DNA from 2 places in the Thalassospira sp. A3_1 genome. Region 2 is predicted to be linked to the other one. Evidence: riboswitches for the same ligand, from Rfam matches in the RefSeq annotation. Region 2 holds a riboswitch; the other holds the start of a gene.

Region 1 (6,674 bases), on a different contig from region 2:
CCAAACACGTCCGGATACTGAACCACGACGCAGGCGGTCTGATCATCAATCAGATCATCCAGCTCGTCGGCGGTTGCCTGCTTTTCCGGGTGCCCGTCGCGACCGGCAACTTCGGTATCGCTATACTGGCAATAGGTTTCCGTGACTTCACGGTAATGCGGATGCAGACCACCCGACAGAACCGCTTTCTTGCGCCGTGTTGCACGGCACGCCATCAGAACCGCCTCCGCGCACGACGTTGCCCCGTCCCACATCGATGCGTTGGCCACATCCATGCCGGTGATCGATGCCACCTGGGTCTGGAATTCGAACAGATACTGCAACGTACCCTGTGCGATTTCCGGCTGATACGGGGTATAGGCCGTCAGGAATTCACCACGCTGGATGATGTAATCGACCGTGGCCGGAACATGGTGGCGATACGCCCCCGCACCCAGGAAGCTCGGCACGCTGGCCGTGCCCATGTTTTTGGCGGCCATTTTCGCCATGTCGCGTTCGACCTGCAATTCGCCCAGATGATGGGGCAGATCGACCGGCTCGGACAGCAACGCGCCTTCGGGCACGTCACTATATAATTCATCAACGGACTTTGCCCCGATGGTTTCAAGCATCGAGGCGCGATCCGCACTGGTTAGCGGAAGATAACGCATATCTTAAAGGCCTTCGACAAAGTCTTTATACGCAGCTTCGTCCATCAGCTCATCAAGCTGGGACTCATCGGAAAGTTCCATGCGGAAGAACCAGCCATCGCTTTCCGGGGCTTCGTTCACCAGTGCCGGATTGTCATCAAGCTCTTCGTTGGCTTCGACAACGACACCATCAAGCGGCGCATAAACGTCGCTGGCGGCCTTGACCGATTCGACAACTGCCGCATCACCATCCTTGGTCAGCTTTTTGCCAACTTCCGGCAGTTCGACATACACGATATCGCCAAGCGCCTGCTGGGCATAATCGGTGATGCCGACGGTCGCGACACCGTCTTCATATTCAACCCATTCATGTTCCTGCGAGAATTTTTTAGCCATTGTAATCGTCCCTGTAAGATCAGTTGTCTCTAAAATCTGTGGTCTGTCCGGTCTTCCCGTTTTCCGGGATGTTCCGGTTTTGCGGCTTCCCGGTTGTTCCGGTTGTTCCGCTATTTTTATCCCGGAAGGGCAACGTCGCGCCGCCCGCCCGATCCGTTCTGGCGATCAGCCGCGATAATAACGGTGCGGTGCAAACGGCAGCTCGACGATTTCCGCCGGGCGGGCCTTGCCGCGCACCATCAGATCGACTTTGGTACCCGGGGCGGCAAATTCAATTGCGACATATCCCATCGCAATCGGGCCATCCACGGTCGGGCCGAAACCACCGCTGGTGATTTCGCCAATTTCTTCACCGTCACTGTTCAGGACAGCGGTATGTTCACGCGCTGGTGCCTTGCCTTCGGGCTTGATCCCGACACGTTTGCGATCCGCCCCGTTGGCAAGCTGATCAAGGATGATGTCTGCTCCCTTGAACCCGCCTTCCTCGCGGCGGCGCTTGTTGATGATCCAGTTAAGGTCGCCTTCGACCGGGGTGGTCGTGGTATCGATATCGTTGCCATACAGGCAAAGACCGGCTTCAAGACGCAGCGAATCACGCGCGCCAAGGCCAATCGCCTCGACTTCTTCCTCCGCCAACAACTTGCGCGCCAGTTCTTCGGCGCGCTCATTCGGCACGGAAATCTCGTAACCGTCTTCGCCGGTATAGCCCGACCGGGTGACAAAGCACGCGATACCGGCAATATCGATCTCGGCAAAGCTCATGAATTTCATCTCGGCAACCGACGGTGCAAACCGTGCCAGCACGCGGGCGGCGTCCGGTCCCTGCAAGGCCATCAATGCGCGGTCGTCAATCTCGATCAGCTCCACACCGTTATCAAGATTGGCTCGCATATGGACAATGTCATCATCCTTGCACGCGGCATTGATCACCAGAAACAGGCTGTCGCCCGCATTGGTGATCATCAGATCGTCCAAAATCGTGCCATCGTCATTGGTGAATGCGGAATAACGGGTGCGGCCGGGTTTCAGGATCGCGATGTCACCGGGCACCAGCTTCTCCAGCTCGGCCACGCGATGTTCACCGGTCAGGCGAACCTGCCCCATATGCGAAACGTCAAACAGACCGGCCTTCGCACGGGTATGCAGATGTTCGCCCTTCACCCCCAGCGGATATTGCACCGGCATGTCGTAACCGGCAAACGGCACCATCTTGGCACCCAGTTCCACATGCAAATCATAAAGGGCGGTTTTCAGCAGTTCGGTTTGATGATCGGCCATCAAGGTCTCCAGACAGGCGTTGCGAAACATAGCCGACCAGTGGCCAACCACGTCCCCCTCTGTCTTGGAGCCTGAAAGAATCACAGCCGGTTTGGACACCGGTCTGCTTACATCTTCGGCGAGGCGCACATCGATTTTCAATGCCGCCTGCTTTCCAGAGTCCCATCTCCCCGCGGTCCGTTTGCCTGAGAGTTTCCGGGGTGGTTGCTCCTTCGGCGTCCGCGCAATCCCTATCGATGCAATCACGCACATCGATCAAGACCGTGGCACTCTCCCACGGGGATCATTTGGGTATGCCCCCTTATACGGATTTGAATCCGACCAGACCAGCCCCAAAAATCATATCCTTTCGACCCCACCCATTGGTATGAGGATTAAAAGCCCTTTTTTGGCCCCTCCGGCAAATGTCCATTATTTCGTATGAGGATTACCGAAAACGAACTTTTGTCCAAAAACGAAAATCCCGCCACGCGATGCGGGCGGGATTTGATTACTCACTAAAAATGAATAATAGGCCGGATTATTAATTTTTTCCGAAGCGTCGATTGTAATCGAGCTGATCGGCACTCAGCTGGAAGCCAAGGTAAATCTCGTAATCCGGACCGGCCCAGACATCGTCCAGCGGCACGTTCAGGGTCACCTGCTCGTCACGATAGCGCGCCAGGTTCAAATTGCTCGGAAAGACCATGTCGACATCAAACAGATTCTTCTGGATGAACTCGCCGGACGGGTCCTTAAGGGCTACGAAATACTGGAGTTTTGCGTTGCGCCCCTGCGCTGCCGGGCCCAGTTCGGCATTGATGATCGGGCTGATGACGACATTCAGAACCTTGTCATCAAGGTCATAGCCGCAATCGCCCAGATATCCGCCAAATTCGGCTTCAAGGATCACATCGGTCAGATCCCTGCCCTGACCGTTGAACTGCACCAGACGGGCGGTATCATTGGGCAAAAAGGCCCGCGGGCATGCCGGGACCGGCTGCTCTTCGAACGTGCCGCACGCTGCCAGGAAACCGGCAAACGACACCAAACCCAATGCACAAATACGCCGCAGTCCGTTCGCAATCGTCATCCAAGCCTCTATAGAACTGGTCAAATTCGCTGTCATGCCCGATCCGGGCACAGCCGCGCGCAGTCTATTCGCTCCGATATGGCGACACAACCCGCTTCCGTTTGAAATCAGTGCATTCACAACAATTGCCACCAATACATGCATCCACATCCATCTTTGCATGGTGTCTGTCATTGCACGTCCGGTGCTGGCGGGTTATGTAACGAAGACATTTGAATAACCGTGCCATCGCATGGCACACCTCATGAACATTCGGACCCGTATCATGTCTGACAAAGCCGACCTTCGGATCATTCTTGCCAACCCGCGCGGTTTCTGCGCCGGGGTGGATCGCGCGATCGAGATCGTCGAAAAGGCGCTGGTGAAGTACGGCGCGCCGGTCTATGTCCGCCACGAAATCGTCCACAACAAATTCGTGGTCGACCGCCTGCGCGACATGGGGGCTGTTTTTGTTGATGAACTTGATAAGGTTCCCGACGGGGTTCCGGTGATCTTTTCCGCCCACGGGGTGCCGAAATCCGTCCCCGAAACCGCCGAAAGCCGCAAGCTTGAATATCTTGATGCGACCTGCCCGCTGGTCTCCAAGGTCCATCGCGGGGCGGAACGCCACCATGCCGATGGCAAACATATCCTTCTGATCGGGCATGCCGGCCATCCCGAGGTGATCGGCACCATGGGCCAGTTGCCACCGGGCAGCATGACCCTGATCGAAACCGAGGAAGACGCCGAAAACCTGCAGGTCGAAAACCCGGAAAACCTTGCCTTCGTGACCCAGACCACCCTGTCGCTGGACGATACGGCAAGGATCATCTCGATCCTGCAAAGCCGTTTTCCCGCGATCGAGGTCCCGAAGAAAGAAGACATCTGCTATGCGACCACCAACCGCCAGCACGCGGTCAAGCTGATCGCAACCGATGCCGATGCCATTCTGGTGCTGGGCGCGCCGAACTCGTCGAACTCGAACCGTCTGGTCGAAGTCGCGAAACGCGAAGGATGCGACCGCTCGGTTCTGGTCGAACGCGCCAAGGACATCGACTGGTCCAAGCTTGACGGCATTTCGACCCTTGGCATTACCGCCGGTGCCTCCGCCCCGGAAATTCTGGTCGAGGAAGTCATTGATGCCTGTCGCGAACGTTATAACGTCACGGTCGAAACCCTGACTTTGACCAATGAAAACGTCACCTTCAAGCTGCCCCGACAGCTTGCCAGCTAACCCAGCTCTGATCCAGGAAATCCGGACATCACATGGCCGTCTATACCGACGTTTCTGACGAAGACATCGCCCGTTTTGTTGCCGAATACGATATCGGCAATGTGATTTCGTTCAAAGGCATCGCCGAGGGTGTTGAAAACACCAATTTCCTGCTTCAGACCGATCAGGCATCCTTTATCCTGACCCTGTATGAAAAGCGCGTGAACCCCGATGATCTGCCGTTCTATCTGGGCCTGATGGATCATCTGTCGGCCAAGGGGCTGAACTGCCCGACGCCGATCCACGGCAGGGACGGGGTTGCATTGCGCCGTCTTTGCGGACGCCCGGCCGCCATCACATCCTTCCTTAATGGCATGTCGCCACGCCGGATCATGCCCCATCACTGCACAGGTCTTGGTACCGCGCTGGCGCAATTGCATACCGCCGGTCAGGATTTCGAGATGTATCTTGGCAATGCGCTGAGTGTGAAGGGCTGGCGTCCGCTGTTTGAAAGCTGCCGTGCCGATGCCGATGGCGTTCAGCCCGGCCTTGAAAAGCTGATCGAGGACGAGCTGGCCTTTCTCGAAGCAAACTGGCCCCATCAATTGCCCGCGGGCGTCATCCATGCCGATCTGTTCCCGGACAATGTGTTTTTCTTCCCCGGAAAGGACGATGTATCCGGCCTGATCGATTTCTATTTCGCATGCAATGATCTGCTGGCCTATGACATTGCGATCTGCATGAATGCATGGTGTTTCGAACCCGATAACAGCTTTAACGTCACCAAGGCGCGAAACCTTCTGTCAAGCTACGGCAAGGTGCGCACCCTGTCCGATGACGAACTGGCCGCCCTTCCGATCCTTGCGCGCGGGGCGTCTTTGCGGTTCCTTCTGACCCGGCTTTATGACTGGATCAATACGCCCAAGGATGCGCTGGTCACGCCGAAAAATCCGCGCGAATACATCAATAAACTGCGTTTCCATCAGCGCATCGACAGTGCCGGCGCCTATGGCCTGGGCGAGGAATAGGATCTAATGACGGCAACCGAAGACAACCGCGTCGAGATTTACACAGACGGCGCGTGCAGCGGCAATCCCGGTCCCGGCGGCTGGGGTGCAATCCTGCGATTTCGCGGGGTGGAAAAGGAAATGTCGGGCGGTGATCCCGAAACCACCAATAACCGTATGGAAATGATGGCTGCGATCAGTGCGCTTGAAGCATTGAAACGCCCCTGCATCGTCGACATTTATACCGACAGCAGCTATGTCCGGGACGGAATTACCAAGTGGATTTGGGGATGGCAGAAACGCGGATGGAAGACCGCAGACAAGAAACCGGTCAAGAATGTCGAGCTATGGCAACGGCTTCTGGATGCCCTGAAACCTCATAAAGTTGAATGGCACTGGGTCAAAGGACATGCCGGGCACCCCGAAAACGAACGGTGTGACGAGCTCGCACGACAGGCCGTACCAAAATAAACTTGACCGACAAGTCCTTGAAGCTGCTGGACTTCGATCCAAAATAGATGGACCGGGACAGTTTTTGTGAACGCTATATGAAAAAAATGAAATCAAACTTGCTTTTGGGCTGACTTCCGGATTGAGTATGACAGTCTTAGGGGTATTGGAGCCCACCCGAAGGTCGAGTATGGTTGCCATTAACTAATCGATAGTGGGTGCCGAGGAGAAATACGCTTGTCGCGCGGATCGTACGGCTTTTTACAACGGAAGTCGCTTAGCAGCCGATTGCTTTTTATCGCGCTGCCGCTGGTTTCCTTGTTCTCCCTCGCCCTGTTCGTTGTCTTCGGATACGTCAGTTATACTGTGCTGCGCGACGATCTGACGGAAAAAATCGAACAGACGGCCGATATCAATGCCCGCGTTCTGGCAACACCTTTCTGGTATCTGGATGTCGACAATATTGAATCAGCCCTGAACGCCATGAGCCGCGATCGCGATATCGTCGCGGTGCAGGCACTGGGGGCTGACGGGACCGAATTCGCCCATACCGGCGTTTCCCAATCCGAACTGAACGATACCCTGCGCCTGTCGCGTCGCGTGTTCTTTGAACGCAACAATGTGCGCCATGATGTCGGCGAACTTGTGAT
Region 2 (6,674 bases):
CAGTAAATTTGATTACTTCGAACCAAATCAGCCAAACCAATTTTCCACAGAAACAACAATATCAAGGGACTTTAACTCTGTTTGGGACGGATACGTAGCGTCACTATCCGAGAGTTTCTTTGTAATAAACAATATCTCCAAAGAAAGCCGCCTTATAAACGTGTCTTTTTCTGCGAGCCCCCCTCAAGAATACATTAACTGTGGACGAACTAAACTCACATCCAGCCACCCAGCAAAAGGCACGGAAACGTTCAACTACGAGGTAGCCGCGGATTCCAACACTTGGTATGGAGTAGACGGGACCAATCATGTCATTGAGCGAAAAAGAGATACGACCTTAAACGGCAGGGCGAATATTTACATCGCACCAACAGAAAATGGTGTAACCCTTGTTCGAGCAAATGCAAGATATGTCTTGGACATATCGGTTGTTGAGAACGGCTTAACACTCAATCACCATACCTCAATTAATCACAGCATAACCTTCGCAACCAAGGAGACCGGAACCTCTAATGATGGCGTAAAGTGTTACAGCAAGGGAAAGCTGGAACAAGATTTGCTCGAATTAGCTCGTAAACTTTAGCTACCAGTCGCTTAACGCAAATCATACTGCATGCGCACGACACCGGACTTATAGCTTTGTGACGCAATCAGTTTCGGTGTTGTGCCCGCAGCATCCCGGCCAAACAGCCGGATGCCATCGCCCAGAATTTCCGGAATGATGAACATTTCAAGCTGATCGACAAGACCGCCAAACAGAAACTGGGTCACGACACTGGCCCCGCCGACGATCCAGACATCGCCGGTATCCGATCTGTCATCGCGAAGCAGTCTTGCCAGTTCGACAAGACTGCCGCCATAGGCCTCTGTATTGGCCGGACGTTTATCGGGTAAATCGCGCGATGTCAGAACAATCGTGCGGCGATCCTCATAAGGCCATTCACCAAATTCCATCACCTGATCAAAGGTTTTTCGCCCAATGATCAGTGTTCCCACGGTGCCCAGAAAGCCCTCAAAATCGAACTCGGCCGGATCGAAATCATCGAGCCAGTCAACCGCACCATTGGTGCGCGCGATATAGCCATCCAGACTGACCGCAATATAGATGCGGAACAGTTTCTTTTTCATGCTTTGCCCAACCTGTTCGGGGTCTTTGCCCCGTTATCAATTACTTGAGCATATCAGAATACAGATCCAAGGTGGCAAGAATCGGGCCGGACGAAAAACACCTCCAAAACAATGGTTTCGGAGGTGTGTGAGGGTCATTTCGACAGGCAAATCAGCATTCAACGACGTTGACATTAACCGCAAGCCCGCCCTGGCTGGTTTCCTTGTATTTGCTTTGCATGTCGATACCGGTCTGGCGCATGGTTTCGATCACCTTGTCGAGTGACACTGTATGCTGACCATCACCGCGCATCGCCAGACGGGCGGCATTGATCGCCTTGACCGCCCCCATGGTGTTGCGTTCGATGCAAGGCACCTGCACCAGACCGCCAATCGGATCACAGGTCAGGCCAAGGTTATGTTCCATACCAATCTCGGCGGCGTTTTCAACCTGTTCTGGCGTGCCGCCCATAACCGCACAAAGGGCACCGGCTGCCATCGAACAGGCGACACCAACCTCACCCTGACAACCGACTTCGGCAGCCGATATCGAGGCGCGTTTTTTATAAATCGAACCAATGGCCGCCGCGGTTAACAGGAATTCGCGTATTTTTCCCTGTGTGACATTGGCCCCGAACCGTTCGTAATAGCGCAGCACGGCGGGAATGACGCCTGCTGCCCCGTTGGTCGGCGCCGTAACCACGCGCGAACCCGCAGCATTTTCTTCGTTCACCGCAAGGGCATAAAGATTGACCCAGTCGATCACGGTCAACGGATCCTTAAGCCCCGCTTCGGGCCGTTCGGTCAGTTCAAGGTAAAGTTTACGCGCGCGCCGTTTGACATTCAGCCCGCCGGGCAGGATGCCATCCGACTTGCAGCCCCGTTCGATGCAATCCATCATCGCGCGATGCACGCGATCAACGAATTCCTCGGTCTCGGCGGGTTCGCGCCAGCTTTTTTCATTTTCGGCCATGACTTCGGCAATAGACAGCTTTTCCTGTTTGCAGATCGCCATCAATTCGTCGGCCGAGGAAAAAGGATAAGGCAGCGTTATGTTGTCGCCGGAATATTCCGCCCCACGATCATCTCCCGAGACGATAAATCCACCTCCGACCGAGAAATATTCCTGTTTGTGCAAAACAACACCATCATGGTCGAAGGCGGTGATCCGCATACCATTGGGATGTTCGGGCAGGCTTTCGGCCATGTGAAACACAAGATTGGTATCGCGGTTAAAGGAAACCGGATGGCGACCGTAAAGCTGTAATTCGCGGTCCCGGTCAATCGCATCCATCGTCGGTGCGATCCGGTCGGGATCAACAGAACGCGGCCGTTCCCCCGAAAGCCCCATGATCACCGCGGTATCGGTGGCGTGCCCTTTGCCGGTCAGGGCAAGTGATCCGTAAAGATCAACAATTACCGAGCCGATTTTTTCCAAAATGTTCCGGGCTTCGAGTTCCAGACAGAACCGATAGCCTGCCCGCATCGGACCGACGGTATGCGAACTCGATGGCCCGATCCCAATGGTATAAAGATCGACAACGGAAAGGTTAACGTCTTGCGGACGTTGTTTGTTTTCTTCGGTCAAAAGGGCCTCCCACGGCTCTTTGTCATGCGGAAAAATGCCGCACGACGTTATAGAACCGGTGTCTTGCCCCCTCTGTCCCTTGACCTGAGATTGTGCGCCCTGCCACCAAAAACAACCGCCTTTGACAACATGGCTTCATCCTTCGGTGGAAATATGGTGCCGGGCGTTGGCCCCGTACCGCTTTCTCTCTCCAGAGCCTCAATCCGCAACGGTCCATCTGCCTGAGAGTTTTCGGGGCTATTGCTCCTTCGGCGCCGATCTGATCACGGGATCAAAGCGGGCTCTCCCATCGCGGTTATTCGAGGTATCACCGTTGCATGCCAGATTACAGGCAGGTGGCAAGCCTTGTCAAAAAGCAGCTTTGCAACCGCACAAAAAATACCCGGCCGGAAGGCTGTTCAATGCTTCCATTCATGATAGATTGCGCGTTGAAAATGCTATGATTGGCAGCGTCTGATGGCGGACCCACCGCGCCCGACGTCATTGTACGGATGGTGAAATTACCGGAAAATAACCATCTTTACCGGTAATTCAGCCTTTTACCTTATTTCGTGTACCTTACTTCGTGGGATTATGATTGTGACTGTATCAAATACCGTAAAGCGCCCGCGTCCGGTGGTGCTGTGCATTCTGGATGGCTGGGGTTATCGCGAGGAAAGCAAGGACAATGCGGTTGCATTGGCCAATACCCCTGTTTGGGACGCGCTTTATGCCAATAATCCGACAGGCTTTTTAAAGGCTTGCGGTCTGGATGTCGGCCTGCCCGAAGGGCAGATGGGCAATTCGGAAGTCGGCCATATGAATCTGGGTGCCGGTCGGGTTGTGATGCAGGAACTGCCGAAAATTGATGACGCGGTCAAAACCGGTTTGATTGCCGAAACCGACACGGTCAAAAAAGTCATCGCCAAGCTTAAAGAAAGTGGTGGTATTTGTCATATCGCAGGGCTTCTGTCCGAAGGTGGGGTGCATTCCCATCAGGCCCATATGGCAGCCCTTGCCAAAATCATCGCATCAGCAGGTGTGCCGGTAAAAATCCATGCCTATCTGGATGGCCGCGATACCGCGCCCAAAAGTGCAGCCAAATTCCTTGAAAAATTCCACTCCCTGATTGGCGATGCCAATGTTGAAATCGTGACCGTCACCGGGCGTTATTACGCGATGGATCGCGACAACCGCTGGGAACGTGTCAGCCAAGCCTACTTCACGATGGTGCAGGGCAAGAATTACGCCGATGGCCGCACCGCCGAAAGTGCCGAAGCCGCGATCAAGGCGGCCTATGATGCCGATACCACGGATGAATTCGTTCTGCCGACCGTAATTGGCGATTATGACGGCATGAAAGATGGCGACGGGCTTTTGATGACCAATTTCCGCGCCGACCGCGCACGCGAAATTCTGGCCGCCATTTGCGCACCGGACTTTGACGGCTTTGACCGTGGCACCCCGATCAAATTCGCCGTACAGGCCGGCATGGTCGAATATTCGTCCGACCATGCGAAATATATGGATGCGATCTATCCGCCGCAGGTGTTGCCAAATATCTTTGGCGAAGTTGTTTCCAGGGCGGGCATGAAACAGTTGCGCATTGCGGAAACCGAAAAATATCCGCATGTATCCTTCTTCTTTAACGGCGGCGAAGAACAGGTTTTCGAAGGCGAAGACCGTATTCTAGTCCCCTCGCCCAAGGTTGCGACCTATGATCTCCAGCCCGAAATGTCGGCCCCGGAAGTAACCGAAAAGCTGGTGGCTGCTATCAGGGCAGAAACCTATGACGCGATCATTCTGAACTTTGCCAATCCCGACATGGTCGGCCATAGCGGCATTCTTTCAGCCGCCATGAAAGCCGCTGAAGCAGTTGATACCTGCCTTGGGCAGGTTGTTGATGCGGTTAAATCAGTGGGCGGTGTGATGTTCGTTACCGCTGATCACGGTAATTGTGAGATGATGGTCGATCCGGAAACCGGTGAACCGCACACCGCACATACGCTTAATCTGGTGCCGACCATTCTGGTAAACGGGCCAGAAGGTGTCACACTGGAAAATGGCCGCCTTGCCGACGTGGCGCCAACGTTGCTTCAGCTTCTCGGCCTGCCGCAGCCCAAGGAAATGACCGGCAAACCGTTGATCAAGGGCTTGAAAGGGAATGATGCGCTTCTTGCGAGCTGATCTGCGTTCCAAGACCGCCCTGCCTGCGCTGGCTGTGCTTGCAGCCATGATTGCGGGCGGGGCTGCGCCCTCTTTTGCGCAGTCGCTGCGCAAGGTCGACAGCCAGCTTGATAAACTTGAAAGCCAGTTGTCCGAACAACAGAAACAGGAAGAATTCCTGTCACGCAAATCGCGAGAGCTCTGGACCGAGGAACAGGCGCTTCAATCCGAAGCCATTTCGGTTGCCAGACGTGCCCAACGCCTTGAGACAAAGCTGACCGAGCTTGAAGACCAGCTTGCCGAACTTGAAATCCGCGAAAAGCGCGCCGCCACCAGCCTTGAAGACAAAGCCGGGCAATATGCCCGCATCCTGATGGCCCTGCAGCGGCTGTCGACCACTCCGCCAGAAGCCGTGATCGCCCTTCCGACCAGCCCCCAGGATACGTTGCGCTCCGCGATCCTTCTGAAGGCCGCCTTGCCCGGCGTCGAACAGCATGCTCGTGATCTGCGGGCCGAACTTGAAAAAATCGGCACCCTTCGCGAAGACATCCGCACGCGCAGCAGCGAAATGGCATCCGCCACCGAAGAATTACAGGCAGAACGCCAGTCATTGGCCGCCCTGCTTAACGAAAAGCGCAAACTGCGTTCGGAAACCGAGGCCGAGGCCAAAATGGCATCGCGCGCCGTCAATGAACTGGCGACCGAGGCAAAATCACTGGGCGATCTTCTGGAAAGCCTGAAAAAGCGGGCAGAAGGCGTTCCCGAACCCCGCATGAAACCGGAACGCCAGATTGCCAAACGTGAAGAGCCCAAACCTGCCCCGCCCCCATCGACCATTGCCAGAAACGAACCACCCGCCCCACCTGCCGAAAAGACGGCCCCGGCAAGCAAACCGTCAACCGCCCCCGATGAAGAAATGGCCGTTGGCAGTTCGATCACGCAGGCACACGGACAATTGCGTATGCCTGCAAGCGGGAAGGTCGTTACACTGTTTGGCGAACGGTCCCGCGGACCGGACGGGTTGGCGGTTACACATTCCAAAGGGATCGAGATCGATACGCGCCCAAACGCGCAAGTCGTATCCCCCTTTGACGGCAAAGTTGTATTCGCCGGGCCGTTCCGTGGCTATGGCCGCCTCTTGATTATCGAACACGGCGAAGGATACCATAGTCTTATCGCCGGTTTTGATCGGCTCGACAGTGTGGTAGGACAGTATTTGTTGGCGGGCGAACCTGTTGGAATAATGGGTGAAATATCGCCTAAACTCTATCTGGAGATGCGCCATGACGGCGAAGCGGTCAATCCGCTTCCCTGGCTGGCCTCGAAAAACGGCAAGGTAAGTGGATGAAAACCTCTCGATTGGCAGTATTCGCACTCGCTACCGGCATGACCTTGGGCCTTGCTTCGCCCGCGCTGGCGCAATCTTCACCAACAACTTCGGCCGAAACCTATCGGCTGCTGAACCTGTTTGGCGATGTGTTTGAACAGGTGAAATCGAAATATGTCGAGGAAGTCGATGACAAGCAGCTTATCGAAGCTGCTATCAACGGCATGCTCACATCGCTTGATCCGCATTCCTCATATCTGAATATGGATAATTTCGAGGAAATGCAGGTTGATACCCGCGGCGAGTTTGGCGGGCTTGGCATCGAAGTCACCATGGAAGAGGGCTTTGTCAAAGTCATTTCCCCGATTTATGACACGCCAGCCGAAAAAGCCGGTTTGCAGCCGGGCGATTACATCACCCATATCGACGGCACACCGATCCGGGGCCTTGGCCTGAACGAGGCAGTCGAGATGATGCGCGGCAAGGTCAATACCGATATCCGCCTGA

What was found. Region 2 has a riboswitch for glycine ahead of J7395_RS07800 (L-serine ammonia-lyase). Riboswitches for the same ligand answer to the same signal wherever they lie in the genome.
Region 1: it holds a riboswitch for glycine, as region 2 does, so the genes downstream of both, gcvT (glycine cleavage system aminomethyltransferase GcvT) here and J7395_RS07800 (L-serine ammonia-lyase) in region 2, are expected to answer to the same signal.

Annotation. Positions count from the first base shown of each region.
Region 1 covers NZ_JAGHQQ010000001.1:581,200-587,873, forward strand. Annotated here, with positions in the region: gene gcvPA (aminomethyl-transferring glycine dehydrogenase subunit GcvPA) at 1-650, opposite strand, end outside; gene gcvH (glycine cleavage system protein GcvH) at 654-1,025, opposite strand; gene gcvT (glycine cleavage system aminomethyltransferase GcvT) at 1,191-2,303, opposite strand; glycine riboswitch at 2,361-2,463, opposite strand; glycine riboswitch at 2,467-2,590, opposite strand; gene J7395_RS02675 (hypothetical protein) at 2,827-3,411, opposite strand; gene ispH (4-hydroxy-3-methylbut-2-enyl diphosphate reductase) at 3,641-4,588, shown strand; gene J7395_RS02685 (homoserine kinase) at 4,621-5,595, shown strand; gene rnhA (ribonuclease HI) at 5,602-6,045, shown strand; gene J7395_RS02695 (EAL domain-containing protein) at 6,262-6,674, shown strand, end outside.
Region 2 covers NZ_JAGHQQ010000002.1:170,316-176,989, reverse strand. Annotated here, with positions in the region: gene J7395_RS07810 (hypothetical protein) at 1-583, shown strand, start outside; gene J7395_RS07805 (dihydrofolate reductase family protein) at 595-1,128, opposite strand; gene J7395_RS07800 (L-serine ammonia-lyase) at 1,280-2,695, opposite strand; glycine riboswitch at 2,766-2,891, opposite strand; glycine riboswitch at 2,895-2,994, opposite strand; gene gpmI (2,3-bisphosphoglycerate-independent phosphoglycerate mutase) at 3,269-4,861, shown strand; gene J7395_RS07790 (peptidoglycan DD-metalloendopeptidase family protein) at 4,842-6,188, shown strand; gene J7395_RS07785 (S41 family peptidase) at 6,227-6,674, shown strand, end outside.